2 regions of the Pseudoalteromonas sp. DL-6 genome follow, and region 1 is predicted to be linked to the other one. Evidence: predicted binding sites of a transcription regulator. Region 1 holds the regulator's gene; the other holds the start of a gene.

Evidence for each region. The regulator FliA, encoded in region 1, starts transcription of late flagellar genes. The targets are predictions, from matches to a motif close to CTAAAGNTNNNNNNNNNNNNGCCGATA.
Region 2: a site for FliA is predicted at 3,617-3,643, ahead of B1F84_RS08965 (VC2046/SO_2500 family protein). Genes of this name have one in related genera too.

Annotation. Positions count from the first base shown of each region.
Region 1 covers NZ_CP019770.1:2,303,701-2,317,678, reverse strand. The annotation lists gene fliR (flagellar biosynthetic protein FliR) at 1-68, shown strand, start outside; gene flhB (flagellar biosynthesis protein FlhB) at 78-1,208, shown strand; gene flhA (flagellar biosynthesis protein FlhA) at 1,280-3,388, shown strand; gene flhF (flagellar biosynthesis protein FlhF) at 3,410-4,897, shown strand; gene B1F84_RS10785 (MinD/ParA family protein) at 4,890-5,750, shown strand; gene B1F84_RS10780 (RNA polymerase sigma factor FliA) at 5,777-6,487, shown strand; gene cheY (chemotaxis response regulator CheY) at 6,528-6,911, shown strand; gene B1F84_RS10770 (protein phosphatase CheZ) at 6,928-7,701, shown strand; gene B1F84_RS10765 (chemotaxis protein CheA) at 7,716-9,932, shown strand; gene B1F84_RS10760 (chemotaxis response regulator protein-glutamate methylesterase) at 9,986-11,137, shown strand; gene B1F84_RS10755 (flagellar motor protein) at 11,130-11,894, shown strand; gene B1F84_RS10750 (flagellar motor protein MotB) at 11,900-12,859, shown strand; gene B1F84_RS10745 (ParA family protein) at 12,872-13,642, shown strand; gene B1F84_RS10740 (chemotaxis protein CheW) at 13,646-13,978, shown strand, end outside.
Region 2 covers NZ_CP019770.1:1,946,647-1,964,381, forward strand. The annotation lists gene B1F84_RS08940 (NCS2 family permease) at 1-625, opposite strand, end outside; gene B1F84_RS08945 (sel1 repeat family protein) at 744-1,205, shown strand; gene B1F84_RS08950 (SulA-like leucine-rich domain-containing protein) at 1,523-1,957, shown strand; gene B1F84_RS08955 (YchJ family protein) at 1,997-2,473, shown strand; gene B1F84_RS08960 (DUF6172 family protein) at 2,541-2,843, opposite strand; gene B1F84_RS08965 (VC2046/SO_2500 family protein) at 3,055-3,582, opposite strand; tRNA gene B1F84_RS08970 (tRNA-Tyr) at 3,695-3,779, shown strand; tRNA gene B1F84_RS08975 (tRNA-Tyr) at 3,829-3,913, shown strand; gene B1F84_RS08980 (SprT family zinc-dependent metalloprotease) at 3,945-4,640, opposite strand; gene B1F84_RS08985 (VOC family protein) at 4,826-5,221, opposite strand; gene B1F84_RS08990 (HD domain-containing protein) at 5,211-5,882, opposite strand; gene B1F84_RS08995 (class I SAM-dependent methyltransferase) at 6,022-7,212, shown strand; gene B1F84_RS09000 (PilZ domain-containing protein) at 7,228-7,524, opposite strand; gene B1F84_RS09005 (response regulator) at 7,533-7,913, opposite strand; gene hrpA (ATP-dependent RNA helicase HrpA) at 7,982-11,869, opposite strand; gene B1F84_RS09015 (isoaspartyl peptidase/L-asparaginase) at 11,998-13,038, opposite strand; gene B1F84_RS09020 (SapC family protein) at 13,164-13,865, opposite strand; gene B1F84_RS09025 (DUF6445 family protein) at 14,164-14,874, shown strand; gene B1F84_RS09030 (tryptophan halogenase family protein) at 14,912-16,447, opposite strand; gene B1F84_RS09035 (TonB-dependent receptor) at 16,524-17,735, opposite strand, start outside.

The sequences.
Region 1 (13,978 bases):
CTCAGTTTGAGTTCCAATGGCTAAAAATGGTTGAGCTGATGTGTACTCTGGTTGGTTGTTCCCCTTAGGAGAGTGTAATGGCTGAAGATTCAGGACAAGAAAAAACCGAAGAACCCACGCCCAAAAAAGTTGATGATGCCAAAAAGAAAGGCCAAATAGCGCGCTCTAAAGAGTTAGGTACTATGTTTGTACTTATTTTTTCTGCTATTTCTTTATTAATGTACGGCCCTGAAATTGGCAAAGGCTTGTACCGTATTATGGGCAGAATGCTGAGCCTTAATCGCAATGAAACCTACGACACCACAAAAATGTTTGCAGTGTGGGGAGAGGTGGCTGACGTACTGTTATTTCCTATGTCGATGTTTGTACTTATTATTGTACTAGCTGCGTTTATTGGTAACACCATGCTTGGCGGCTTTAATTTTAGCTGGCAGGCAGCCGCTCCCAAAGCCAGTAAAATGTCGCCAATGAAAGGTTTTACTCGGATGTTTGGTCCGCAAGCGGCTATTGAATTACTAAAGTCACTATTAAAGTTTGGCTTAGTGGCAACCTTCGCTATCTTTTTAATTAATGTTTATTTTGATGAAATATTACATTTGAGTATAGAAAGCGCGCCGGGCAATATCGTGCATGCTTTAGAAATATTAGCGTGGATGTTTTTAGGGTTATCTTGCACCTTAATTATTATTGCGGCTATTGATGCGCCTTTTCAAAGTTATAGCCATAACAAACAGCTTAAAATGACCCTGCAAGAAGTAAAAGACGAGTATAAAAACTCCGAGGGTGATCCGCAAATCAAAGCGCGTATCAGGCAAACTCAACGTCAAATGTCGCAAAAGAGAATGATGCAGGATGTGCCAGACGCCGATGTTATTGTTACCAACCCTACTCATTACTCAGTCGCTTTAAAATACGACACAGAGCGAGCAGGCGCCCCCATTGTACTAGCCAAAGGCGTTGACGAGCTTGCTATGCAAATTCGTAAAATTGCGTTGGGTAATGAAGTGCCCATTGTTGAGTCGCCTACTTTAACGCGAGCGCTTTATCATACCGCTGAAGTAGGGGAGCAAATTCCCGATCAGCTCTTTACTGCAGTTGCCCAAGTACTTGCCTATGTATTTCAACTTAAACGGTTTAAAAAAGGCCGTGGAAAACGCCCTGTCGCACTTAATAAAAAGCTGCCAATCCCCGATGAATTCAAGTATTAACCGCTAACCAATTAACTTGGAATAGTTATTGCAATTTCAGCGTAGTGTCAATTTTTTGAAATTGTAGAGTTATGGAATTTAAAGCGGTATTACAACAACTTAATAAAGATAAAAAAGAATATGCAAAGGGCGTTGGTACACCGCTTTTAGTGTTAGCTGCGCTAGGAATGGTTATTTTACCACTGCCTCCATTTCTGCTTGATATATTATTTTCGTTTAATATCGCGCTCGCATTAGTTGTATTACTAGTTACGGTATACACCATGAAACCGCTTGAGTTTGGCATGTTTCCAGCGGTGTTGTTAATCGCCACGATTATGCGTTTAGCACTTAACGTAGCCAGTACCCGGGTGGTACTGCTTGAAGGTCATAATGGTGGGGATGCTGCAGGTAAGGTAATTGAAGCATTTGGCTCGGTGGTGATTGGTGGTAACTACGCTGTTGGTTTAGTGGTATTTTTAATTCTAATCATCATCAACTTTGTGGTAATCACCAAAGGTGCAGGGCGTATCTCTGAAGTGTCAGCGCGCTTTACCCTTGATGCTATGCCAGGTAAGCAAATGGCGATTGATGCGGATATGAATGCTGGTTTTATTAGCGCTGAGCAAGCCAGAGAGCGCCGTGAAGAAGTAACCCGTGAAGCTGACTTTTATGGCTCTATGGATGGTGCAAGTAAGTTTGTAAAAGGGGATGCTATCGCGGGTATCGTCATTTTAGTGATCAATATCGTAGGTGGCTTATTTGTTGGCATGATCCAACATGACTTGAGCTTTTCTCGCGCTATGGAAGTGTACACATTATTGACAATTGGTGATGGCTTAGTAGCGCAATTACCGTCATTACTACTTTCAATTGGTACTGCGATTGTTGTAACGCGTCAAAATGAATCGCACAACATGGGCGATCAGTTTAAGCAGCAGCTAGGTAACGAAAAATCGTTATTTATTGCCTCTGGTATCCTCATAACTATGGGCTTAGTACCCGGTATGCCGCACCTTGCATTTTTAAGCTTAGGGGCGCTTTTAGGCTACCTTGCATACTATACCCAACAAAATAAACTTAAATTAGCGGCTGCTGAAGCCGAAGAAGCTGAAAATGCAGCTTCAGGCACTGGGATTGCAGCTAAACAAGAGCAAAAAGAGCTGGGCTGGGATGATGTACAACAAGTTGATGTTATTGGCTTAGAAGTAGGTTATCGCTTAATTCCTCTGGTTGATCAGTCACAAGGTGGTGAGCTATTAAACCGCATTAAAGGGGTGCGTAAAAAACTATCTCAAGAGCTGGGCTTTTTAGTGCCGCCTGTGCATATACGCGATAATCTAGAGCTCGACCCAAATGCGTATCGCATCACCATGATGGGCGTATCAAGTGGTGAGGGAGAGCTTAAACACGGTGATGAATTGGCAATTAACCCAGGCCAAGTATTTGGTCCGCTAAAAGGCATTGAAACCAAAGACCCTGCATTTGGTTTAGATGCGGTATGGATAAAACCAGATCAAAAAGATGAAGCGCAATCTTTAGGTTATACCGTAGTTGATTCAGCAACTGTTGTAGCCACTCATATTAGCCAGTTACTGACTAATAGTGCCGCTTTATTACTCGGCCATGAAGAAGTACAAAACTTATTAGATATGTTAGGTAAGAGCCATCCTCGCTTAGTTGAAGGGCTAGTACCTGAGGTATTACCGCTAACCACTATCGTTAAAGTACTACAAAACTTGTTAAATGAAGGGGTAGCAATACGTGATATGCGCTCAATTGTTCAAACCCTTGTTGAATATGGCCCTCGTAGCCAAGACCCTGATGTATTAACGGCTGCAGTGAGAATATCGTTGCGTAGATTAATCGTTCAAGATGCTGTTGGTATGTCTTCTGAAATCCCTGTCATAACCTTGGCGCCTGAGTTGGAACAGATGTTGCATCAGTCACTTCAAAATGCAGGTGATGAAGGTGCCGGAATAGAACCAGGACTTGCTGATAGACTTCAAACATCATTGAATGAAGCGCATCAAAATCAAGAAATGGCCGGTGAACCTTCAATATTGCTAACGTCAGGAATGTTACGCACTGTGTTATCTCGATTTGTTAAATACACCATTCCAGGATTGCGAGTGATGTCTTATCAAGAGATACCAGATGAAAGACAGATCAAGATTGTCAGCTCTGTAGGCCAACAATAAGATTTTAAAGGGGTTTGAATTATGAAAATTAAACGTTTTTTTGCTAAAGACATGCGCACCGCACTAAAAGAAGTAAAAGAAGAGCTTGGTGTTGATGCGGTTATTATGTCAAATAAGAAACTAGCTAATGGCGTTGAAATTGTTGCTGCTGTTGATTACGACAAAGCCGCGACAAAAGCGCCAGAGCAGCCTCAAAGCCAACCAGCTGCAAGAGCTTCATTTGCGCATACTGAGAGTTCACATAATTTTGTAAAACCAGAACCTCAACGCGCTCAACCTAAGCCACAAGCAAAGGTAGCAGACAGTTTACAAGCTTTATTAGAACGTCAATCTCCCCGTCCTCGTTCAGCAGAGCTTGCGTCAATGTTTTCACAATCTGGAATTGATACCTCTGGTCATTACCAAGAACAAGAAGCTGTTCAATCTCGACCTAAAAATATGTTTGAACGTGAACAAAGCGCGCCTGCACGTCCTCGCACCCAAGCTGATAGCTTAGGCTTTGATGATTTAGACACTGGCTTTGACGATTTAGACTCACCGAGTGCACCGCGCCAGCAAACGATGCAAAACGAGTCGAGTGATATAACCACCATGCGCGAAGAAATGAACGCAATTCGTCAATTACTAGAACATCAAGTGTCAGGTTTAATGCAACAAGATATGGCGCGTCGTGATCCAACCCGCGCCTGCATGATTGACCGTTTAGTGGGTATGGGAATAGATAAAGACGTTGCTGAGCAGATGGCATGCTTTGTACCCGACGATGTATCTCGCCAACAAGGTTGGAAAGCCTTATTGAATATGGTTGAAGACCAAATGCAAACCACTAACAACGAAATACTTCGCCAAGGTGGTGTTTATGCATTAGTAGGCCCAACAGGGGTAGGCAAAACCACCACTGTTGCAAAATTGGCAGCATTAGGTGCGCAAAAGTACGGTGCTGATAAAGTTGCGCTTATTACGACTGATACCTACCGTATTGGTGCCTATGAGCAGCTAGCAACTTATGGTCGAATTATTGGCTGTGGCGTAAAACAAGTCAAAGATGCAAATGAATTAGCAGAAGTTTTATACCATTTACGAAATAAACGTCTAGTCTTAATTGATACAGCAGGAATGAGTCAGCGAGATTTACGTTTAACTGAGCAACTTAATACCTTAATGCGTAATCAGCGTGTGGATATACGTAGTTATTTAGTATTAAGTGCAACAGCACAAATTAATGTATTACAAGAAACCGTAAGGCACTTTAAAAAGGTACAGCTCAGTGGGTGTATTTTTACTAAGCTAGATGAGTCATTGAGTTTAGGTGAAATTATTAGTATTGCGATTCAAAACCGCCTCCCAATAGGGTATCTTACTAATGGTCAGCGAGTACCAGAAGATATTAGAGTGGCAAATGCCGAAAAACTAGTAAAAAAAGCTGAGCAATTGTATTTAAAAAGAATAAAAGCACAACAATCACGACACCAATCAGTGGCGTCGAGCACAGTAGAGATGTATGATTAACACAGTTTTAGATCAAGCAAGCGGCCTTCGCAAAATGAGCAACAATAATAATAACGGCGTAAAAGTTATCGCTGTCACCGGCGGCAAAGGTGGAGTGGGTAAAACAAACGTATCCCTTAACACGGCAATCGCGTTAGGCCAACAAGGCAAGCGTGTGCTGGTATTAGATGCTGATTTAGGATTAGCCAATTGTGATGTTATGCTTGGACTACGCGTAGAGCGTAATTTATCTCATGTTTTATCAGGTGAGTGTGAACTCGAAGATATTTTAGTTGAAGGCCCTGCAGGAATTAAAATAGTGCCAGCAACATCGGGTTCGCAAAGTATGGTTGAGTTATCACCTTCAGAGCACGCGGGACTGATACGTGCATTTAGTGAGCTTAACACCGATTTTGATATTTTAATTGTAGATACCGCTGCGGGTATTTCTGACATGGTATTGAGTTTTTCTCGCGCCGCACAGGATGTGGTTGTGGTGGTTTGTGACGAACCAACCTCAATTACTGATGCATATGCGTTAATAAAAGTGCTGAGCCGTGAGCACGGTGTTTACAAATTTAAAATTGTTGCCAATATGGTGCGTAGCTTACGTGAAGGGCAAGAATTATTTGCTAAACTTTCAAAAGTAACCGACCGATTTTTAGATATATCAATGGAGCTGGTTGCAACGGTTCCTTATGATGAGAATATGCGCAAATCAACGCGTCGCCAAAAAGTGATAGTTGAAGTTTTTCCAGGCTCTCCTGCTGCGATTGCTTTTAAAACACTGGCGACAAAAATTGCTAAGTGGCCAACACCTAGTCAAGCCTCGGGTCACTTAGAGTTTTTCATTGAGAAGTTAGTTAGTAACTAACAATGACAATACCGGTGAATAGAGCTATGGGATATCAGTCAACACAGAATTTAAATATGATTGTTGAAAAGCATGCCTCATTAGTCAAAAAAGTGGCGTGCCATTTAATTGCTCGTTTACCGGCCAGTGTGCAACTAGATGATTTGATCCAATCAGGTATGATTGGCTTAATAGAAGCTTCTAAAAACTTTGACGCAAGCAAGGGCGCAAGTTTTGAAACCTTTGCGGGTATTCGCATTCGTGGTGCAATGATAGATGAAATGCGCCGGGGTGATTGGGTTCCACGTTCAGTTCACAGAAAAAGTCGCTTGGTAGCAGAGACAATAGTTGCCCTTGAAAGCAGTTTAAACCGTGAACCCAAAGATATTGAAGTTGCTGAAAAACTTGAAATTTCGTTAAATGAGTACCATCATATTTTAAACGATGTAAACGTAAGTAAAGTTTTAGGTATTGAAGACCTTGGTATTGACGATGATGTGATTACACCTCATGGTCAAGATTTAGCACTAGACAAACCTTTCAATAATGTTAAAAATGAACGGTTTAATGAGTCTTTACTCAGCGCGATAAAGTCGTTACCGGAAAAAGATGCAATGGTGCTTTCTTTGTACTATAACGATGAAATGAATTTAAAAGAAATTGGGCATATACTCGATGTTAGTGAGTCGCGTGTAAGTCAGATACATGGTCAGGCGATGATTAAGCTTAAAGCAAAGATCAATGACTGGATAAACTAGAAGTAAGTAAATAAAGGTTCAGGCCTCACTGGAGGATGTTTTGGATAAAAACATTAAAATTCTTGTTGTTGATGATTTTTCGACGATGAGACGTATTATTAAAAACCTGTTGCGCGATTTAGGTTTTACCAATGTTCAAGAAGCAGATGACGGGTCAACTGCTTTACCTATGTTGCAAAATCAAGTGTTTGATTTTGTGGTAACAGATTGGAATATGCCAGGCATGCAAGGTATTGATCTTTTAAGGGCAATTCGAGCTGACGAAAAATTAAAGCATATCCCTGTTTTAATGGTAACGGCAGAAGCTAAAAAAGAACAAATAATTGCTGCGGCCCAAGCAGGTGTTAATGGTTATATTGTTAAACCATTTACTGCAGGTACATTGAAGACTAAATTAGAAAAAGTGTTCGAACGCTTAGGTTAATGAGAGGGAGAGGCTTATGTCAGCACCTGCTGCGCCTCAGATTACTTTAGAACAAGCTCGCCAATTAGTGGCTTTTTTAGAAAATGGTGAGCAAGATAAAGCGAATCAGTTAATTTTAGAAACAGCTTCACAAGAGCAATCACAGTTATTTGCTGAGGTGGGTAAGTTAACGCGTCAATTACATGAAGCTTTAAAAAGCTTTGAATTAGATACGCGATTAACAGACATTACCACTGATGCCATCCCTGATGCTAAAAAACGCCTCAACTATGTTATGGAAATGACAGAAAACGCAGCCAACAAAACGATGGATGCGGTTGAAGCAAGCTTACCTTTAGCGCAAGAAATTGCTGACGAAATAGCTGATATCAAGCCAACATGGGATCGGTTAATGAACCGTGAAATTGAGCTTGGTGAGTTTAAGTCACTTTGCCATAGCATTGATAAGTTTATGAACAGCTCTCATCATAAAACGGATGAGTTACAAATGTTGATGACCAATGTATTGATGGCTCAAGACTATCAAGATTTAACTGGTCAGGTTATTCGTCGTGTTATTGAACTTGTGCGTGAAGTTGAAGAGAGCTTAATCCACTTGTTAACTGCATTTGCGGCGCAAGGTGAGGTTGAGCAAGTACAACCAACTGAACAACCAGAAGAAACAGAAGATTCCATTGTTGCACAAACACTAGCAGGTCCAGAAGGGCCTATTATTGATAAAGAATCGCGTAATGATGTTGTATCTGATCAAGATGAAGTTGATGATCTATTATCAAGTTTGGGCTTCTAATAGGAGAGTACTGCATGAGCTTTGAAGTCGATGAAGATATTTTACAAGACTTTTTAGTAGAGGCCGGAGAAATCCTTGAGCTTTTATCTGAACAGTTAGTAGAACTGGAAAACAACCCAGATGATACTGAACTACTAAACGCAATATTCCGTGGCTTCCATACCGTTAAGGGTGGTGCCGGATTTTTGGCAATGACAGAGCTTGTTGATGCATGTCATGGTGCTGAAAACGTGTTTGATTTATTGCGCCAAGGTGTAAGAACAGTTAACTCTGAATTAATGGATGTGATTTTACAAGCACTTGATACCATTAATGAAATGTTTGCCACAATTAAAAATCGTGACCAGCCAGAGCCTGCAGATCCAGAGTTACTTGCAGTACTTCACAAGCTTGGACAACCACCAACGGCTGAAGAACTCGCCGGCGATTCTGCAGTTGAAGACATAGCTCCTGTTGAAACTCCCTCGGTAGAACCTGAACCTGTAGTTGAGCAGCCAAGCAATGATGCGGAAGAAGATCCGTTTGCTTTTGATGAATTATTTAGCGGCCCAGATACTAGTAGTACAGATTCTCAGATTGATGAGATCACTGAAGATGAATTTGAAAGTCTACTTGATGAACTTCATGGAAAAGGGCAAGCCCCGCAAGAAAAACAATCCTCATCAAGCGACAGTGATGTCAGTGGCGATATTACAGATGATGAGTTTGATAGCTTATTAGATGAGCTTCATGGTGTCGGTAGTTTTGGTGAAGTAACTCAAAACGCCCCAAGCACACCACAGCAAGCACCATCAGCTCCTACAGCCTCGCAAAATAATGATTCAAGCGCGAGCGATGATGAAATAAGTGATGATGAGTTTGAAGCTCTGCTAGATGAGTTACACGGCAAAGGTGCACCTAAGTCGATAGAAACACCGGCTCCTGAAAGTAAATCTGAACCCGTAGCCGCTAACAAACCAGCGCCTGTTGCTGCAGCAAAACCACAGCCCAAGCCAGAGCCAGCCAAGCCGGTACCGGCTGCACAGCCTGCAAAAGCAGCTCCCGCTAAAAAAGCAGCGCCACCACCGGCAGAAACAACAGTACGTGTTGATACCAAACGCCTAGATCAAATAATGAACATGGTAGGTGAACTGGTACTTGTGCGAAATCGTTTAGTAAGTCTAGCGACTAACTCTGATAGCGAGGCCATGGGTAAAGCAATCTCCAACTTAGATGTAGTGACTGCTGATATCCAAGGTGCGGTAATGCAAACACGAATGCAGCCAATTAAAAAAGTATTTGGTCGTTTTCCTCGTGTGGTACGTGATTTAGCACGAACGCTGCAGAAAGATATTAATTTATTACTTGTCGGTGAAGACACCGATTTAGATAAAAATTTAGTCGAAGCATTAGCAGACCCATTAGTGCATTTGGTTCGCAACTCAGTAGATCACGGTATTGAAATGCCAGATGTTCGTGAAGCATCAGGTAAACCAAGAACGGGTACTGTGACTTTATCTGCTTCTCAGCAAGGCGATCATATTCTACTTACTATCCAGGATGATGGTGCCGGAATGGATGCTGAAAAGCTTAAAAAGATTGCGATTAGTAAAGGCGTGCTTGATCACGACCAAGCGAGTCGCCTTTCTGATACTGAAGCGTATAACCTTATTTTTGCGCCTGGCTTTTCAACCAAAGAAGAGATATCAGATATTTCCGGCCGGGGCGTTGGTATGGATGTGGTTAAAACAAAAATCACTCAGCTCAATGGCTCGGTAAATATTAAATCAGAGATGGGCGTAGGGACTACTTTAGAAATTAAAGTACCACTTACTCTGGCGATACTGCCCACCTTAATGGTAGTGGTTGGCGAACAAACGTTTGCCTTGCCACTGGCAGGTGTTAGTGAAATATTCCACTTAGATTTAACAAAAACTAATGTGGTTGATGGCCAGCTAACTATTATTGTTCGTAAAAAATCGATACCGCTGTTCTATCTTGAACACTGGCTCATTAAAGGCGCTGATAGAGGACAACGAAAAGCACAAGGCCATGTGGTGATTGTGCAAATAGGAACTCAAAAAGTGGGGTTCGTTGTTGACTCGCTCATTGGTCAAGAAGAAGTGGTGATTAAGCCTTTAGATGCATTACTTCAAGGGACGCCAGGTATGGCAGGTGCAACAATCACCTCTGATGGTGGTATTGCACTGATATTAGATGTGCCGAGTATGCTAAAGCATTACGCTGGATAATAAAAAGTAGGCATAAACGTTATGCCTACCCATTCATTGAATAAGAGAGCGAAATGGCTGTTAAAGTTTTAGTAGTTGATGATTCAAGCTTTTTTCGCCGCAGGGTGAGTGAAATTCTTGAACAAGACAGCGGCATTGAGGTTATAGGTTTCGCTGTTAATGGTCGAGAAGCGGTCGATAAAACAGCTCAGTTACGACCCGATGTGATCACCATGGATGTTGAAATGCCGGTGCTTGATGGTATTAGCGCGGTTAAAGAGATCATGGCGAGTAACCCCACTCCTATTTTAATGTTCTCATCGTTAACACGCGCTGGAGCATCAGCCACCTTAGATGCACTTGATGCCGGAGCGATGGACTTTTTACCGAAAAAGTTTGAAGATATTGCCCGTAATAACGATGACGCAATTAAGTTATTACAAGATAAGGTAAAGGAAATAGGTCGCCAGCGCATTGGTAGAATCACAAGAGCACCAGCATATCCTAGTATAAGTAAACCTGCTGCAAGCAAGTCTGATCGCTTTTCTAATCTCGCTAAAAAGCCAATTGTTCAACCTGATCGCAGCTTTAATAATGCAGCTCCTACACCAACCAGTAGTAGCACATCAGCGCGCGCCAGTGGTAAGCAGTATCAATTAGTTGCTATTGGCACATCAACAGGCGGACCGGTTGCACTGCAAACTATTTTGACTCAGTTGCCTGCTAATTTTCCACACCCAATACTCCTCATACAGCATATGCCTGCGGCATTCACACCTGCGTTTGCAACCCGATTAGATAGCTTGTGTAAAATTAAAGTAAAAGAAGCGCAACAAGGCGATAGACTCCAACCTGGTTGTGCTTATTTAGCGCCGGGCGGGCAGCAAATGATGGTAGAAGGGCGGGGGTCAAACAGAACATTACGCGTATTTGAAGATAAAAATGAACGAGTAAGCTATAAGCCTAGTGTTGATATTACCTTTGCCAGTGCGGCAAAAGCGTATCAAGGCGATGTCCTTGCCATTATTTTGACTGGTATGGGGGCGGATGGTCGTGATGGTGCTCGCATGCTTAAACAATCTGGCGCTACAATTTGGGCTCAAGATGAAAAAAGCTGTGTTGTATATGGTATGCCCCAAGCAGTAGCAAGTGCAGGATTAGCAAATGAAAGCTTAGGTCTTCATGATGTAGCGGTGCGCCTCAAAAGAGAGGTTGGCTGTGGATAAGCTTTCTGTTTTAGGATTATTGGTTGCACTAGGCGCTATTGCAATCGGTTATTCTTTAGAAGGAGGTGTGGTATCTGCGCTGTTTAATGGGCCTGCGCTAATTATTGTATTAGGCGGCACATTGGGGGCCGTGATGTTACAAACATCAGCCAATACATTTAAGAAAATGCTCAGTATTACTCATTGGGTTTTTGTCACCGATGACCACGATATTGAAGATGCGATTGAGCAAGTAAAGCGCTGGTCACATAAAGCCCGCCAAGAGGGTTATTTAGCCCTAGAAAACGAAGCGCTTACTCACACTGATCCTTATGCCGCTAAAGGACTGAGTTTATTAGTTGATGGCAGCTCTGACCAAAAGCTTCGTGATACCCTGGAAATAGATTTATTACTTGAACGAGAACGACTGCTTGAAGCTAGTCGTGTATATGAAGCGATGGGGGGTTACAGTCCAACTATCGGTATTTTAGGTGCAGTGCTTGGACTTATTCAAGCGATGTCATTTATTAACGATCCTGAGCAACTAGGAACGGGTATTGCCACTGCATTTATCGCTACTATATATGGCGTAGGTTTAGCTAATTTACTGTTTTTGCCCATGGCCAATAAATTAAAGCAACGGGTTGAGCAAAAAATGCTTTACCATGAAATGCTAGCTGAAGGCGTTATTGCCATTAGCCAAGGTGAGAGTCCTATTAATATTGAATTAAAGCTTGAAGCTTACCGTGTCGAACGTCCTCTTTTACAGGGCCATTAGCGGTTATGTTACGCCGTCGCTTACGTCATCAAAACGCCAAAAGCCAACATACTGAGCGTTGGCTAGTCTCTTATGCAGATTACATGACCATTATGTTTGCATTTTTTGTTGTATTGTATGCTATTGCAATAAACAAAGAAGACAATATACAAGTTTTATCTAACTCTCTTGAGCATGTTTTTGATAAGTCAGCGAAACAATTTTCTCAGCAAGGTAAAGGGGTAAACGGCGATGCTTTGTTGCTTGAAAGAGTGACTCCTGAAGTTGAGGTTTTATATGGCGAAAGTATTCAAAAACAAGAACAAGGGCCGGTGTTGCTCGATGGTCAAAGTGACAATAGCAATATCAGCCAACGTCACTTAGGTAAGCCGCTCGATAGTTTACTGGTCAAGCTACAATCGTCTCTGATTGATGAGATACGCAGTGGTGAGGCAAGCCTAGAGCTTAGCCAAGATTGGTTGGTTATTGAGCTTAATTCTGGGTTGTTATTTGCCAGTGGCAGTGCTGTTGCGCATAATCAAGCCAAAGAAGTTGTAAAAAAGATTGAAGCAATAATCGCACCTGTCGATAACTATATAAGAGTGCGTGGGTACACAGATAACGAAACCATACGCAATGAAATATTTCGCTCTAATTGGGAGTTGTCGGTGGCACGTGCAACATCAATATTAGTTGAGCTAGAGCGTTTGGGAATTGAATCTGCACGCATGGCTATTGAAGGGTATGGCCAATATTCACCTTTTGCCGATAATGATACCGAAGCTGGGCGAGCTGAAAACCGCAAAGTAGTGATTGCGCTTTCTAAGTACGGCTTGGTTTTAGAGTCATCAAATGAGGATACTGAGCAGCAAGTCCCTGAGGAAGCTAAACCAACAGAAGTTGAGTTGCCTACTCAAGACGATACAATAAAAATAATTCGCTTAGAGCATGGTGGCATTCGTGTTACCACGCGTAATGAACAGTAATTAGGATGTAATGTGAAAATCTGGACTGTAGCCAATCAAAAAGGAGGGGTAGGCAAAACCACCACAGCGGTTAGCCTTGCTGGGATCCTTGCGCTTCAAGGTAAGCGTGTTTTACTGATTGATACCGATCCGCATGCATCATTAACTTATTACTTTGGCATTGATTCAGAAGATTTAGAGGTCAGTGTTTACGATATTTTCACTCGCGGCTCAAGCATGAAAAGCGAAGAAATATTGCAAGCATTATGCCCCTCAACCATAGAAAACCTTGATATTCTACCTGCCACTATGGCAATTGCTACACTTGACCGTAGTATGGGTAATAAAACGGGAATGGGCCTGATTTTAAAGAAAACATTGGCTAAAATTAGCGAGTATTACGATTATGCAATTTTAGATTGTCCGCCCGTTTTAGGGGTGCTGATGGTCAATGCGCTTGCAGCCTGTGAAAGAGTATTGGTGCCAGTACAAACTGAGTTCTTAGCGCTTAAGGGGCTTGATAGAATGATGCGTACTATGGAGTTAATGCAAACCTCGCAAGCGAAAAGCTATGAATATACTATAATTCCAACTATGTATGATAAGCGCACCAAAGCATCACTTGAGGCCTATAAAACATTACAAGATACGTACAAAGAAAAAGTGTGGCCAGGTGTGATTCCTGTTGATACAAAATTTAGAGATGCGAGTTTAGCGCAAAAGGTGCCTATTGATTTTTGCCCTAATGCGCGTGGAGTCTATGCTTACAAAGCATTGCTTGAATATTTAATAAAACAAGGTTAATAAATGAGTAAGCAATTATTTGCTAATGAAAAAGTAGTCACTCAGTATTTAGGGGCGTTATTATCTGATGACGAACCAACGAAAGACCTTGAGCCTGTTGCTAAGCTTCTTCAGCAGGTTGCCTATGAAGAAGAGCAAAAAGAGCAATCACTGCAGGTTGAGCCTGTAGTTGAGCCCGTTGTTGAAGTTGAAAAACTTAATGAACAGGTAAAGAGTGTAGAAATAGAATCCCATCAAGCGCAACAGCCTGAACCTGTGCATGATGTAGCACTTGAAAGTGAGGCTGAGTACTTCGATGGTGAATTCCAGGCACTATTCTTCGAGGTGGCAGGGCTC
Region 2 (17,735 bases), 360 kb from region 1:
CCATAGACACTGCAATCGCGGTGACAAGCAAAATACTAATAAGCACGCCGCTTTTAAAGTCGCGATAAAGTAATGCCGCAATAACAAAAAAACTAAAAATAGCTAATAACGGACCCGGTGACGTTATATCACCTAGCTGCACAAGTGTTGCAGGGCTAGATACAATAATACCAGCACTTTTAAGCGCGATAAGTGCTAAGAATGCACCAATACCGGTTGCTATTGCTTGTTTAAGCACCAGAGGGATTGCATTAATAATCCATTCACGCACCTTAAACAAGCTTAATATTAAAAATATACAGCCTGACATAAATACCGCGCCCAGCGCTGCTTGCCAGCTATAGCCCATACCTAACACAACGCCATAGGTAAAAAATGCATTTAATCCCATACCCGGTGCCAATGCCAGTGGATAATTGGCCCACAAACCCATAATAAAACACCCTATTGCAGCAGCAATACAGGTGGCAACAAATGCGGCACCTTGGTCCATACCGGCTTCTGCAAGCATAGCTGGGTTAACGAATACGATATAAACCATCGTAATAAATGTAGTCATACCGGCAATACATTCACGGCGAACCGAAGAATCATTTGCACGGATTTTAAATAAGGCTTCGAGCATAATAAACTTGTGGTTGTAAAAAGTGGCGAGATTTTAGCATAAAAATAACTTTTTACAGGACATTTTACCTTGCTATATACTAAACTAGCTAAGTGATTAAAATAACAAACGAAGTAGCATGATCAAAACGACACCAAGTGGCCAAGACTTAGAGCAACAATTAGACAACATTCTTTCTTTTGTAACGCAACCAAGCGATGCAAACCTCCCTGCGAGCTCTAAAAGCACCGATCAAGACACATTAAATAAAGCCCTTTATTACCTTAAAAATGAACAAGGCGCTTTAGCCGCAAAATGGATGCGTTTAGCAGCAATGGCAGGAAACTATCGTGCACAGTTTTACTTAGGGCTGTTTTTTATTAAAGGGCAAGGCGTACCACAAAGCGTATTTCATGGGGCTGCGTGGCTTAGCTTAGCTAGTAGCCAAGGATATGAGCCAGCAACAGAAGCAATGAGCGATATACGTAAGCATATTAGCACTAAACGACTTAAAGACGCCCAATGTTATGCTGCCAGCTTATATGAACAAATTCATCAGTTACAATTTTCACATTTGATCCCTATAAGTCACGAAAAATAATTTTACTACCTTGTAACTCATTTCATCTATAAATTAATTAAGCGTTTATATGCTAAATGCAACAACGCTTAATTTTTTAAAAGTACTGTATATCCCCTGTATTTCAGCTTAGTCGTAGATTAAAAAACTAACACCAAAAGCGCTCACCCACTAAATACCTAATCAATTGTTATATATAACTTATTTGTTTTTAAATAATTAAATTTTCATGCTCAGCTGAATAACTGTACAAAAAATAGCAAAAAACACTTGCACCAAACAACTGTATAAACTACTGTATACATGTACTGTATAAAAACCCAGTGAGTGAGACGATTATGTTACAGCCTATTACCGTAAGAACAGTTAAGAGCTACCAACAAGATGACCAATCAGATTGTGTTAACGTTGTTCAAATTGAAGATGAAATTTCAGCAACGTTTGAATTATTAAAAGTATTACACCAATACAATAGTTTAAATGCATGGACACTTTTAATTGCACCAGACCATGTGCCTAGCAAAGCGCTGCTTGATTCATGCTCAATTGATACCAGTAAATTACTGGTTATACGTCAAAAGCACTTAGTTAATTTAGAGTATGTTTTAAGCTCTGCACTTCATAATGGTAATTTTGCCGCGGTGATCACCTGGACTGACATAATAAATAATCAGCAGCTATCTCAGTTATCATTAAACCTGAGCCATACACGCACTAAGCTATATTGCTTTAGCAAAAAAAGCGCCCAAGCTGAGATTTCACTAACGCAATAAGCTTGGTAAACTAGCGTTTTAATACACAGTACATTTATTATGACCTCCAACGCCCTACTATGTTTTTGTGGCAGTCAGCAACTTTATGCTGATTGCTGTGAACCTTTTCATTTAAAAACCAAACAGCCACAAACACCTGAGCAACTTATGCGTGCTCGCTACAGTGCTTATGCTGTTAAAAATGCAGCTTTTGTTCGTGATAGCTACGCAAAAGAAAAACAAGCTGAAAACTCACTATCAGAAATTAAAGACTTTGCAACTAGCTGCCGCTTTGTAAACTTAACCGTTTTAGATTCTGGCTATGATGAAGATACAGGGTTTGTAAAGTTTAAAGCTCATTACTTTTATCAAGATCTATATTGCGAGTTGGCTGAGCATTCAAAGTTTATTAAAGAAGATGAACAGTGGCGATACCTTGATGGTGAGATCACACCGGTTGCCGATATTAAAATAAAACGCAATGATACTTGCCCTTGCGGAAGTAATAAAAAGTATAAAAAGTGTCATAGTGTATAAGTAAAAACCACAAAAAATGGGCCACTTGGCCCATTTTCAAAAACTACACTAAACGCAACTTAGCGTTTTATTCGTCATCACCTTCATCGAAGTCTTGACGCTGCGCAGGTCTTGCTAAAATCTCTAAGTAAAAAGAGGTTAAACCTTGCTTTTCAATTTCACTGATGTGATTGTTAATTTCAGCAACGTGAACTACTTGGGCTTCTTCAGCCGTGTTACCAAACTTACAATCGAATGCCCAGTAGTCGGCATCAACAGGTAAAGTTTTATTACGTTCTCTTTTCAAATATTTTTTCACTTCATGCTTTGCAGCATCAACCATACGAGGGTATTTGATTTTCTCATGATTCAGCGTGAATGTTTTCTTCATTACGTTCCTAATTACCTTGGTTTAATGATAATGGCATTCAATGTCATACCATTTGCGCCATTATAGCAATTGCATTTAAATTTTGGATGCTTTTTTTATATTAAATCAGTTATTAAAATAAAGCACCTGTAAAACCACTCGTTACTTACTAATATAAACACAGTTTATTACAATCTAATGGCGCTTAAAAATAGCATTCAATGTAATTTAATTAGGCACTAAACAAATGTAGTGGCTGGTGGAGGGCTTCATTTTGTAAATCATCATAAAATGCTGCGGCATCCATTTGCACATTTGAGAGCGGCATATAAGTGTTTTTAATTCGCCGACGGACTGCTAGTTCACAGTTATCAATTACGTTAAGCGGGATATGATTTTTATCATCTCGAATATTTAACGGCTCAGGCTTTAAACACTGGGTTAATTTTATGTCACTCATCCCTACAGCGCTTCCCATTTTTGCTAAAAGTTCCGTGTTATTTTTGCCAATTAATATATTAAAACTCTCAGGCGCTAATGGCTGCTTTGGACCCGCACCAAATTGTTTGCGCAGGGTCTCTTCATCAGCTTGATAACCACTTGAATCACTTTTAGGTAAGTGAAACTCACTAAAATCAAGCGCATCATGAGATAGCATTGCTAATAAAAGAGCAAATTCACCCCGACGGCTTTCATGCACACTTTTATTGAGTCGTGTTTTTAATTGACTCTCTGTGATTAACAAATCACCAATCTGCATAGACTTTAGCCTATTTAACTAATTAATAAGTATTTATCGGCTAAATTTGAATTTTCTTTAGCTTTTTTCTTTACTTAAATAAGAAGTTTGCTATTATCTGCCGCGTTGCATTGGAGGGGTTCCCGAGCGGCCAAAGGGATCAGACTGTAAATCTGACGGCTCAGCCTTCGCTGGTTCGAATCCAGCTCCCTCCACCACTTTTCTTAGGCTAAGTTAAGTGGGGCCAAATGCAATAAAAATTAGTGTGGAGGGGTTCCCGAGCGGCCAAAGGGATCAGACTGTAAATCTGACGGCTCAGCCTTCGCTGGTTCGAATCCAGCTCCCTCCACCACTTCTCTTCTTTACCTCGTTTATTTTTCTTACTATTCAAAAACCCATTGTAAACTCATGCTATGCTTATTTAACCAAGCGCTTGCTTTTTTGTGTTCTGAATAAAATAATCCTACACGATGCCAAAATTGAGCACTGTGATTTAAATACTTTAAATGCGCTAACTCATGCACAATTACATAGTCAATTACCCAGGTGGGTGCGCCTGCAAGGTGTAAATTAAAGGTAAGCTCACGCCTGCGGTTACAACTGCCCCAGCGACGCTTATACGATTGAATACGAATATTACTCGGTAGCTTTTCACCCATCAGCTGACAATAGTAGTTTACTCGCATTTCAATATAACTTTCTAACTTCTCATGCAAAAACTGCTCTAGCAAAGCTTGATACATTTGCGTTCGATACTTCACACGTGAAGAAATACTCAGTAACAGCGTTTGGCTTTCATTGTGCTGCTGCCATTGAGTGCGTGCTGCATTTTCAAATTGCACATTTACAGCTTCATTAAATAATTTAATACTATTGGTTTTGAGTGGAAACTGTCGTGTATCGGCTTGAGTTTGTTGCTTATGTAGCTGAGCATCAATCCAGCCCTGTTTACTTAACAACCACTCATCAATTTGTGCTTTGGGAACATAATGAGGTGCATAAACTGTAAGCTCTTTTTGTGCGACTTTAATAGCCACTGTTTTTCGCCGACGGCTTCTTCTTAACGTATAATCTAACAATCTAAAGTGCCTGTAAGTTACTATAAAATAAAACTTTCTCTATCAGCTTAATAAGTTAATTCATAGAAAAGAAAAACAAGTTAGCAGATATCATTTTAATAATGCTCGATGCTAAATAAACTGAGTGATGGATAATAATTCTATCCCAAGCAATTTTAACTATTAAAACTTTGTCATAAAAGCCGCTAGCTCTCAAGTTGCGCTTTTATGACATTATAATCATGAGAAGTGATCTCATGGCTATTACCACTAATATCTTTAAAATACATTGAAAATGTCACGCCATGATCAGCCAATATGGTTTTTACTTGGTGCTGCTCAAGATGCTTGAGCCACATAACAAATTGCTCCCCTGTTGCAGCAAAAGCGATTCCTTTACTACGCCCATCGCCTTCAAATAAAGCCAATCGTGTAGTGGCGTTTTCATCTTCGAGTGTTAAAGGACCTTTTCCCTCTTCATTCCAAAAGGCTAACTCCTCTACTACGGTAAAACCAAGCACCTTTTCATACCACTCAATAGCTTGGTTAAGGCTTTGAACATTTAAATGACAATGATCAATTCCCGAAAGTTTAGGTGTCATCGCGTTGTTCACCAATTTCAGATTTAAGCTGAGCTAAAAAGTCGTGCATGTATGCAGTGCGTCTTTGTGCTTCGGCTTTTGCAGAAGGAGTATTCATACTCTGGGCAATATGCAGTAATTTAATAAAAAAATGATCTAGGGTGTACTTTTTATCGTCTGCTTCTCGGTTTAAACAAAATGGATCATCGGGGTTGTATAATAACCGGCTAATAGAGCCGCCTACTTTCATACAACGGCTTACACCAATAGCTCCTAAGGCATCCATTCTATCTGCATCTTGTACAATCTGTGCTTCCACCGTTTTAATAGCAATATTGGCGCTAAAACTGTGTGCTGCAATAGCGTGGTGAATATCAGCAAATAGTTGTTCATCGTAACCAATAGACGCTAAAAAGTTAATCGCTTTATCGGCTGCCATTGTTGATGCTTTCGCCCTGTCTGGGTGATTTTTAGCCACCGCAACACAATCATGTAACCAAGCTGCAGGCAATACAATGGCCATATCAGCCTGCTCTGCAATACATAACTGCACAGCAACACGTACTACCCGTTCAATATGGGTAATATCATGGGCTACATCGGCATGTACTAAGGATGTAATAAAGTCTCTGCATTGCTGATTAAGTTGCTGTAATGAGGGGCTAAGAGCTGAATTGTCCACCGAATTTCCAAAAATCTATTTAAACGAGTTAATAATGGCTACTTTACCGCGATTTATAAGCCCCTTGCAAAACATTCATTGTATGTTGCGCGAGCCTTGACTAAAATACAGCGCTTATTTATTACTATAGAGAAGCCCTATGTCATCTGCCGTTTACCTGCAAGCTGGTCGCGATAAATCATTAAAAAGAAAACACCCTTGGTTATTTTCTAAAGCCATCAAAAAAATTAAAGGTAAACCTGGATTAGGTGACACGGTAACCATTCACGATAGTGAAGGTAAGTTTTTGGCCACCGCAGCTTACAGTCCTCATTCGCAAATTCGTGCTCGTGTTTGGAGCTTTGACGAAAAAGAAGTGATAGATCAACATTTCTTTGAGCGCCGTCTTCGCCGTGCTTTAGAAGCGCGTAGTCATGCGATTGAAGAAGGTGGACTTACCGGCTTTAGATTATGTGCAGCAGAATCAGACTACTTACCCGGTATTACTATAGATAAGTTTGATAATGTTCTTGTGTGTCAATTACTGAGCGCAGGTGCAGAACGTCACAAAGGTGAAATTGTTGGCGCTTTAATGGCTATTTTCCCTGGCTCTACTATTTATGAGCGCTCAGATGTAGATGTTCGCATTAAAGAGGGGCTTGAGCCTATTAAGGGCGTGCTATGGGGGAGTGAACCCACTGAACCTGTCATAATTGAAGAAAATGGCTTAAAGATTGAAGTTGATATAATGGAAGGCCATAAAACCGGCTTTTATTTAGACCAACGTGATAGTCGTGCTGCACTGGAGCGTTTTTCAAAAGACAAAACCGTATTAAATTGCTTTAGTTATACAGGTACTTTTTCTCTTTACGCCCTGCGTGGTGGCTGCAAGCATGTAACCAATGTAGATGTTTCACAACCAGCACTTGATACAGCAAAGCGTAATGTAGAGCATAATAATCTTGATTTAAATAAAGTCGACTTTGTTAAACAAGATGTCTTTAAATTATTACGTCAATACCGTGAAGACGGCGTTTTATTTGATACCATTGTTATGGACCCGCCTAAATTTGCTGATAACAAAGCGCAGTTAACTGGGGCGTGTCGTGGTTATAAAGATATAAATATGATTGCGATGCAAATTTTAAAGCCAGGTGGCACGCTACTAACATTCTCATGTTCTGGTTTAATGGAGCAAAACTTGTTTCAAAAAGTGGTCGCAGATGCAGCCCTTGATGCAGGTAAGGATTTACTGATCATGGAGCGCTTAAATCAAGCAGCTGACCACCCTATTGCAGGCAGCTATCCTGAAGGCTTTTACCTTAAAGGGCTTATTTGTAAGGTTTACTAAAAACTAATTAAGTAGTTAGTTAAACTCTACAATTTCGAGCCCTGCGGTTATCGTGCCATCCTCTTCGGTGCTGGCACGTATCACCTTAACGGTGGCTTTCAATGGTGCAATACTCGGATGTGTTGATGCAATATCAACCGATAAAATTGAGTTAAGCTCTAACAAATCATCGAGTTGTAATGAAAGACCCGTTGCACTTAAATCAAGGCAGGTGCCAGTGTAACTGAGCCCAGCAACAGGCTCTATTGAGGTTAACTTTGCTGGCGTGTTAACCTGCATACGTCTATAGTTTCTCTTATCTTCGGTAAACATAATTCCCTCTACACAATATTATTAATTTTTTCTCGTAGTACAGCGATAGAAAAAGGTTTTACAACGTAAGCATCGCACCCTGCGTCAAAGCCTGCTTGTTGCTCAAGCTCCGACTCAAGTCCAGATATCATGACCACCGGAATGTTTTTTGTCTCTGGCGTGTGTTTAAGTATGCGACACGTATCATAACCGTCGAGTCCTGGCATACACACATCAAGCAAAATAATATCGGGCGGATTTGCAATCGCAGATGCTAAACAACTTTTACCTGAGTCAGCATAGCTCAAATCAAATGTTGATGCTAACCCTGCTTTGAGTATTTCAAAATTGAAATACTCATCATCAACCACTAACAACTGTCGCGCTTTGTGTTTTAGTAATGAGGACATAGGTATGTCATTTCCTTCTCAAGTTAGTCCCTCTGTTAACTTACTTAGCTTAATAGAGAATAAAGAGATTATTCAATTTCTTTTATCGCATTTAACACACGTTTTGCTGAAATTGGATAAGGCGTACCTAAGGTTTGTGCGAATAAGGATACGCGTAATTCTTGCTGCATCCAAAAAATAGCCTCAACATCAGTAGGCAATGGCATTCCTTTAGGTGTTTTATTCGTTAGTTTTTTATATTCTTGCGCTACTTTTTCAAGCTCTAACACACATAATCTATCACGATTTGGGTCAACAGGTAGTTTTTCTAGGCGTTTTTGAATCGCTTTTAAATAACGAATTAAATCGCCGAGTTTGTCTGCCCCATGTTGACTGACAAAGCCTTTAAAAATAAGTGATTCTAGCTGAGACTTAATATCCCCATGAGCGGTGATCATGGTTAAATCTACACGCCCTTTCATTTTTTTATGCAGTGCATGCGCAATACTCAGCACTTGCTCAACCTGTGTAGCAATGGCCACAACGGTATCGCCTAACTCGCCGCGAATATGCTCTTTAACCGTTTCAAATGCCTCACTTGTACGAATGTCACCATATTTAACTAATAGGCTATCAACGCCTGATGCAATGCAGTCATCAATTAAATCGGCAATTTTACCAAAAGGATTAAAGTACAATCCTAATTTAGCTTTGTTTGGTAGATTTTGCTGCAGGTATTTAATAGGTGATGGCACGTTTAACAGTACTAAACGACGTAAACCTTGCTGGTGCGCTAATTGCGCTTTTATTTCGTTATCGAATAGCTCTACTGCGGCCGTTGATTTTTTATCCACCAGCGCTGGATAGGCTTTAATTTCGTATTGACCTTGCTTTTTCACATACGATGTTGGTAACTCACCAAAATCCCACTGGGTTAAATCGGTTTTTTCTATGCCTTTGTCGGCCACTTTAGATAAGGTGTCTGTCACTTTGCCTTGAAGCTGCGCTTTAAGCTTAGCTAAATCGAGCCCACGGGCAAGAAGTTGGTCGTTTTCATCACGGACTTCAAACTGCAATCTTAAATGAGGAGCAAGGGCTGTTAAATCCCACGCCTCAGGGTCGACTCGCACGCCAGTCATGCGCAATAACCGATTACTTAGTGAGTCGATTAACGAGCCTTGTAGAGGCTCTATGGCCGCTAACACCGCATCGGCATAATTAGGCGCAGGGACAAAGTTACGGCGAAGTGACTTTGGCAATGACTTGATTAACCCACAAATTAGCTCATGACGAAATGCCGGTATATGCCAATCAAAACCACTTTCTTGAACTTGGTTTAATAGCGCAACCGGTATCTGCACGGCAACACCATCAACTGCTTGGCCTGGATCAAAATGATAAGTAAGCGGCAACATTAAATTATCTTGTTGCCATGTATCTGGATAGTCAAATTCGGTAATGCTACTTGCACCATGCTGCATGAGCTCTTCTCGCGTCATGTGCAGGTAGTGTTTGTCTTGCTGTTTTTGTGTTTTATACCACTTAATAAACGCAGCACGATTATTAATATCGTTCGGTATTTTTTTCTCGTAAAACTCAAATAAGGTTTGTTCATCAACTAAAATATCGCGCCTACGAGATTTGTTCTCGAGCACTTGAATATCTTCAATTAATTCGCGGTTATATTGTAAAAATCCTTCATTGAGTCCCAGCTCTTGTTCAACCAGCGCTGTGCGAATAAACAACTCACGGCTTACTTTTGGGTCAATATTGCTGTACACACAGCGGCGCTTATTAACAATTAATAAGCCATACAAAGTTTGTTGCTCAAAGGCAATCACTGCACCGGGCTTTTTCTCCCAATGAGGCTCTGTGTAGCTGCGTTTTACTAAATGCTGAGCAAACGGCTCTACCCAGTTCACATCAATTTTGGCATTAATACGAGCATAGAGTTTACTGGTTTCCACCAACTCAGCCGACATCATCCATTTTGGACTCTTTTTAAATAAGCCTGAGCCTGGGAAAATATGAAATTGGCTATTACGCGCACCTTTATATAGCTGCTTTTCGTCTTTGAAACCGATGTGACTGAGCATGCCACTTAAAAGTGCTTTGTGAATAAGCTCACTGCCTGCAATATTAGTGGTGGCTTTCATTTTCATTTCATTGCACACAGTGCTGATTTGATAAACGATATCTTGCCATTCACGAATACGCATATAGGCTAAAAAGTCTTTTTGACATAACTTTCTAAACTGGCTGTTAGTCAGCTCACTTTGCTGCTCTTCTAGGTAATTCCACAGGTTTAAAAAGGCAATAAAGTCAGAGTCTGGATCGTCAAAGCGACCATGTTTTTCATTCGCGGCTTGGCGTTTTTCTTGTGGTCGCTCGCGGGGGTCTTGAATCGAAAGCGCGGCAACAATAACTATCACCTCACGCAATGCACCCAGTTTATGTGCAGTTAGCACCATTTTTGCTAAACGCGGGTCAACCGGCAAACGACTTAGCTCTCGCCCAGATTGTGTTAGGCTGGTTTTTTGATGACGCTTAGCCGCTTTTACTGCTTGTAGCTCTTCAAGCAATGTTAAACCATCATTAATATTTCGGCTATCTGGAGCTTGCACAAAAGGAAATTGCGCCATATCACCCAGCCCAAGGGCTAACATTTGCAAAATAACTGATGCTAAATTAGTACGCAATATTTCAGGGTCAGTAAATTCAGGACGCGATAAAAAGTCATCTTCTGAATATAAACGAATACAAATACCCGCTTCAACACGTCCACAGCGCCCCATTCGCTGATTAGCACTGGCTTGCGAAATAGGCTCTATAGGTAAACGTTGCACTTTTGTGCGATAACTATAACGACTAATTCGCGCTGTACCCGGGTCAATAACATAACGAATACCAGGTACTGTTAGCGATGTTTCAGCGACGTTGGTAGAGAGTATAATATGGCGGCGCGAATGCGGCGCAAAAATACGGTTTTGCTCAGCGTTCGATAGCCTTGAATACAAAGGTAATACATCTGTGTGTTTTAAATTACGCTTGCTTAGTGCATCGGCGGTATCGCGTATTTCTCGCTCACCATTTAAAAAAATCAGTATATCGCCAGGACCTTCGGCGCAAAGTTCATCTACCGCATCAAAAATCCCCTGAAGTTGGTCGCCTTCGGCTTCCATATCTTCTTTTTGAATATCACTAATTGGGTTATAGCGTACATCAACTGGAAACGTTCTTCCTGATACTTCAATAATAGGTGCATCATCAAAATGCTTAGAAAAGCGCTCAGGGTCGATAGTTGCTGAGGTGATAATAACTTTTAAATCGGGGCGTTTTGGGAGTAAATTTTTAAGATAACCTAAAATAAAGTCAATGTTTAAGCTACGTTCATGTGCTTCATCAATAATAATGGTGTCGTATTGATTTAAAAATCGGTCTTGTTGTATTTCAGCTAATAAAATACCGTCGGTCATCAGTTTAATGTAACTGTTATTAGATACCTGATCGCTAAAACGAATTTTAAAACCGACCTGCTGGCCAAGCTCGCATTGCATTTCTTCTGCTATACGGTTGGCAACACTACGTGCTGCTAAACGCCTTGGTTGCGTATGGCCAATGTAGCCCTCAACGCCTCGGCCTAGCTCTAAACACATTTTGGGTATTTGTGTAGTTTTGCCTGAGCCAGTTTCACCAGCAATGATCACCACTTGATTATTAGCAATGGCCTCTTTAATGGTGTCTTTTTTTTGACTAACCGGTAACTGCTCAGGGTAAGTAACTTTAGGTAGCCCAGCTAAGCGCTGCTCTCGAAGCGTTTGACTACGACTAATATCAGCCGCAATTTTTTCAAGCGCACTGGTAAGCTTTGCCTCGTCGGTGATTTTTTTAACGCCGTGAAGACGCTTTTTAAAACTGAATTGATCTTTTTTTAAGCACGTTTTTAGCTCGCCAAATAACTGACCTAGGTTTACCACCTGCATACCTTATAAAAATTAGTCAAAGAGCCCCGATTGTAGCAAATTAAATGGCTGGGGTTAATCCTGTAAAGAATATAACAATCAGCGGATTATTATATAAACCACCAGCCAATGACTAATTGCGTTTATTCGTCGCTAAAAATACCTACATAAGTTGCTTGCGTATTGGACTTACTCGCACGATACATGCCAGTAGTATTAAAGGGCAGACTAATACTGCCTTTTGTATCAATAATAATAACACCGCCTGTGCCCCCTATCGGTTTAAGCACCTCGTTTATTACTTCATTACCTGCTTGGTCTATGGTTTTACCTTGGTACTTTACTCGCGCACAAATATCACTTGCCACATTATAACGAATAAAATATTCGCCGTGCCCAGTTGCCGAAACCGCACATGAGGCATTTTCAGCAAAAGTACCTGCGCCAATAACCGGTGCATCGCCAATACGACCAAAACGTTTTGCGGTCATTCCGCCAGTTGACGTGCCCGCTGCTAAATTCCCTTGTTTATCCAGTGCCACCGCTCCGACCGTGCCCACTTTATAATTTACTGGTAAGGCTTTATGCGCTGCCTGATAATCTTTACTGGTATTTTTGCTCGCCTCGAGTTTCTTTTTGGCTTTTAATAAAGCCTCATAACGATGCTCAGTATCAAATATATTGTTCTCTACTAGGCTAATGCCTTGCTCTTTGGCAAACTCTTCTGCACCTTGACCACTTAACATCACATGCACTGATTTTTCCATTACTAACCGGGCAAGTTTAATTGGACTTTCGATATGTTTAATACCTGACACAGCGCCAGCTTGACGATTGCGACCATCCATTATAGAGGCATCTAATTCGTGACTACCATCATAGGTATATACCGCACCACGCCCAGCATTAAAATAAGGCGATTGTTCAAGTACTTCAATGGCAGTAGTCACTGCATCAAGGCTTTCTCCGCCTTGTTCAAGTACCTTATATCCGGCCTCAACAGCTTCTGTTAATTTATTGCGATAAGCTTGCTCTTGATCTGCCGTAAATTTACTTTTTTCAATCGTGCCTGCACCGCCATGAATCGCAATGGCAAACGGCGTATTTGTGTTTTCACTCAATGCCTGCGTGCTCAACCCCATTAAACTTGTTGCAATGAGCCCTAATAATAGTGATTTTTTCATTGTGTGTTCTTTTATAAATACAGGATTAAAACCAATGTGAATGGTTATGAAGCGTTTTTCAAGTGAACTGAGTTTAATGGCACAAAAAAAGCGCCCTAAGGCGCTTTTTTTAATTCTGTTTAAAATTACGCTTGTTGCGCTTTTAAACGCGCTAAACGTGCTACTTGGTGCGTAGACGTTAAGAAAGAATAGATTGGTGCTAAATAACCGCGCTTACGAAGCTCAAGGAAGTCTGCATCGCTTAGTTCATTTAATTTTTTCTCATCAATAAGGTAAATACCGTTGATGTCTTTTTTCTCGCCTTTAATATCAACTGTTAGCGTTTGTGCTACCAGTAGTTCTTTATCAGCAAGGAATTTAGTGAAGGCATCAGTTACTTGAGAAAACTCAATAAATGATACTAACGCTTCTTTGCGGCGCTTCAGGTAGTCAGTTTCCTCACCGTTTTCGAATAATGCATTGCCTTCTTCGCCTACTAACGGGCTTGCTTCGTCAATTACAATACCAAATTGATCTTGCTCTGGGTGCTTTACTAAACCTAATGGGTAACGCGTTGTTGCCATAGGTGCAAATGCTGCTGTCCATTTGTCGCCATCAATAAATAAATTTTCACCTGGCTCTAGACCAAACATAGCAACCGCTTGGAAAGTACCTGTTTCGTTATTTTTAACAAAAGACATTGGGAATTCATTAGCAATACGCGCAAACTCATGTGCAACCACTGGCACTAAGTGTTGAGTTTTCATAAATTCGATGTTGATGCCATTTTTAATTTTAGTATTGGCATGTTTTTCGTTGTGTAAAGGCTGTACTTGTTGCTCCGCCATGTTACTGCTCCGTTATTTTATAAATTTGATTTTTTACTGTTAGTAGCCTAAGGCTAATGGTTTTGGTGACAAAAAGGAAGTGAAAATTTTGTGTCATTTTGTACGTTAATAATTAACAAAAACATTATCGCTTATTATTTCAACAAATAACCAATAAACGCCACTGAAGAAGAAATTCGTAAACACAATTAGCTCAAAAAGCGCTCTTTGACAACGCTGTCTTCGGTGGTATATTAATTTTGTGCCTAAATAGAAAGTTCACATTTAAATAAGCCCATCAAAAATAGACACTAAAATAATGAAAAATTTAACTGTAAACCCAAACTTAAAAATTGAAAAACTGATGATCCCTGGCACCAAGCTATCAGCCTTCGTTGTTGATGATTTTCTTTTAGATACCAGTAGTGTAATGAATTTTGCTCACAACATAGCCTACTTTAACCCTATGTTTTCAGACAACTCCTTCTACCCTGGTATTCGCGACAATATGCCGCAACCTTATTTAAGGGTTTTACATGCATTTTTTCAAAATGAAATACTGCCTAAAATAGACAATAAAGATTATCAGCAGTCTGTTCTTCATAAAAGTTTACTTTCATTAGTTTCATGCAAACCCGCGAATTTAATTGTTGATCAAAAAGTACCGCATATTGATTCTTGTGATGAGAGAGATTACGCATTTGTGCATTACTTATCGCCAGAGGAGCTTGGTGGAACAAGTATTTATAAGTATATACCTCAAAACATTATTGAATTTAAACAACAGCACAAGCCACTGCTCGCAGATATAGTTAATGATGTTAAAAAGAACCCTAATGAGCATCAAGGCTATTTAGCTGGCAGCACAAGTTTATTTGAACAGGTTTTTAAAGTTGATGCTAAATTTAACCGCCTTGTTATTTACCAAGGTAACTTATTACACAGTGCCAATATTTATTCTGAACAAAGCTGCTTAGCGGATGCTAAAAAAGGCCGTCTTTCGATAGCCTCTTTCGCAAGTGTACGATGATCTTTGTGAATATAGCGCTTAAACCTTTCACAAATCATTAGATTGACTGCAGTCCATATTGTTTAATTTTATCTAAAAGCGCTCTGTGATTGGGTAGCTTATTTATTAAGTATTGATCTATCTCAGCTCGTTGTTGTAAACGTACTAAACAGTGTTCATGTTCTGCACTGGTACAAGGCGGTGCCTTAGTGTTGAAATGCATTCCATAAAGTACAAATAAAAAGTTTTCTAAGTAAAACACTTCAAACTGGCTGAAAAAGTCATCTCTAACCGGAATGAACTCTTCCCACAAACTAAGCTTTTCTTTTAATGACTCAGAAATAGTGTCATCACTTTTATTAGCCACCCAAAAAGCTGAATCTGTTCTATCTGAAATACAGTAGTGCAATTTAATAAAATCAATAGTACGTTCCCACGCATACCCCATAGCGTGATTAAACCGCGTTTCTAACTGTTCAAGCTGCTCAGTTGATGATGGAAAACGTAGGGTTAAAAACTTCGCTGAAAAATCAGTTAATAAAATAGAGGTTGCCTCTAATGGTTCTAAAAAGCCTTGCGCTAAGCCAAGCGCGACACAGTTTTTATGCCAAAACTTTTCACGATAACCTACTCTCATGGGGATTTTTCTATAACTAAGACCTTGCTTACTTGCCCCTAGGTAACGATCCAATTTTTCATGTGCTTGTTCATCGGTCATGTGGTTATTTGAATAAACAAAGCCCACTCCCCGCCTATTAGTGAGCGCAATGTCCCAAATCCAGCCAGCTTGATGAGCGGTAGCAAGTGTATAAGGCGGAATATCATCGTCTTCTTTTGTAGGTACTTGCACAACTAAGGCGCTATTAATAAGTAAAGTGTCAGACACATCAACGAAAGGGACTTTTAAAGCTTTATCTATGAGTAAAGATTCAAAACCCGAACAATCAATATAAAAGTCAAATTCAAGTTCACCTTCGCTGTCAGTCACTAACGCTGCTATTGTGCCATCATTAGCAAGCTTTACTTGAGTTACATTGGTATGTACGTGAGACACCGAAAACTTATCTTTTGCATTACACGAGAGCAGTTGCGCAAATTTCCCTGCATTGAAATGGTACGCATAAGCTAACTCGCCCTCATATTGGGCATTAGTGATACTTTTGGGGGCTAAACCAGCCTCACAAATAGCGTGCTGAGAAGATAAATACTGCGCATGACTTTTTGATTTTTGCTTATCGTTTAACCAATGTTGAGTTAAATGTTTAGTATCGTAGGGGTTTGGCACATCAAACAAGTGATGAAAAAAGTTACCTTCCCCATGCTTTTTCTTGTCCATCCAGTTAACAAATTTTATCGACTGCTTAAACGTCGCATCACATTGGCGAATAAATTCATCTTCACGAATACCAAAAGTTTTTAGCGTGTTTCTTATGTCGGGTACTGTGCCTTCGCCTACTCCAATTGGCGGTATATCGGGTGACTCAATTAAAGTCACTGAAACACCTTTGCGCTTCAGCAGCTCTTTGCCAATGTGGTTTGCAGCTAACCAACCAGCTGTTCCACCACCTAAAATTGCCACTTTTTTTATATTCATAAATCACCAATGATGTTTAATCTCGTAAAAAAGCCCAGCAATGCTGGGCCTAGATTACTTTTATTAACTCAGCGTATTAGAAACGCATTGTTACACCAAGTTTATAACGTGCTTCACCTTCAAAGCTCCACACTGGGAAGTCATTGAGTAGATCAGGGTTTGGTAATGATGTTGATGCATCATTATTACCAAGCTGAATACTGTCTTCCTCTGTTAAGTTAATACCTTCGAAAGTAACATCTAAGTAGTCAGTGACAGAGTACGTTGCACTGAAATCTAGCTGTCCGTAGGCTTGATGCTCACGGTTACCATACCAACCTGGTGCTTCACGAATAATAAACTCTGAACGCCAGTTATATGCTAAACGTGCAGAAAAATCATCATTTTCATAAAAACCAACTACGTTGTAGCTATTTTTCGATGAATCAGAAAATACACCAACACGGTCCGGGTAGTTCTCTGCTGGAGCCTCAGCATCTGAATAGGTATAGTTAAATGAATAACCAAAGCCGTTATCAAACGAATCTTGAATTTGGAACTCAATACCTTCAATTGAACCACCTGTACCATTGGTAGAAGAGCTCACTGTCCAACAGTCATATTGCTGCGCGCCACATGGTGGTTCGCCTGCATCTGGGTTGGTTGTATAAACTGGGATATCAATACCAATTTGTTGATTCGTTTGTTGTTGTGTAGAGATAAACGAACTTACTTCTTTAGTAAAGTAAGTGACGCTTAACATTGCATCGTCATCAAAATACCATTCAACACCGATATCAGCTTGGAATGCTTTAAACGGGCTTAAACCAACGTTACCAGTATTTAAAACTTCATTTAAAGGGCGATTATCTGTATAGCCAGCTAGATTACGCGTTGCAAATAAGTCAGCGTAATTAGGACGAGAAATAACTTGTGCTGCCGAGGTACGTAAAATGACGTTATCAGCTAAGTCCATAACGACGTTTAAGCTTGGTAAGAACTCACTGTAATCTGCTTTATCTGTAGATAAGGTAGAATCGTAAACACCTTCATCGCTTAAGTCATAGTAATCTGACGAAATATCAGTTGAGATGTAACGCACACCTAAATTACCGCGAATACCACCTGCGTCAAAATCAGCCATCGCATAGATTGCTAAATTTTCTTCTTCAATGGTGCCATAAGCTTGTGGGCGTGCAGTATAACCTTCAGTCATTGCTAATGAATCAGCAATCATTAAATCCATATCAGGTTCAGGTATAACAAAGCCACCGCCCGCAGTCACTGTACCAGGGTAGTATGCAGATGC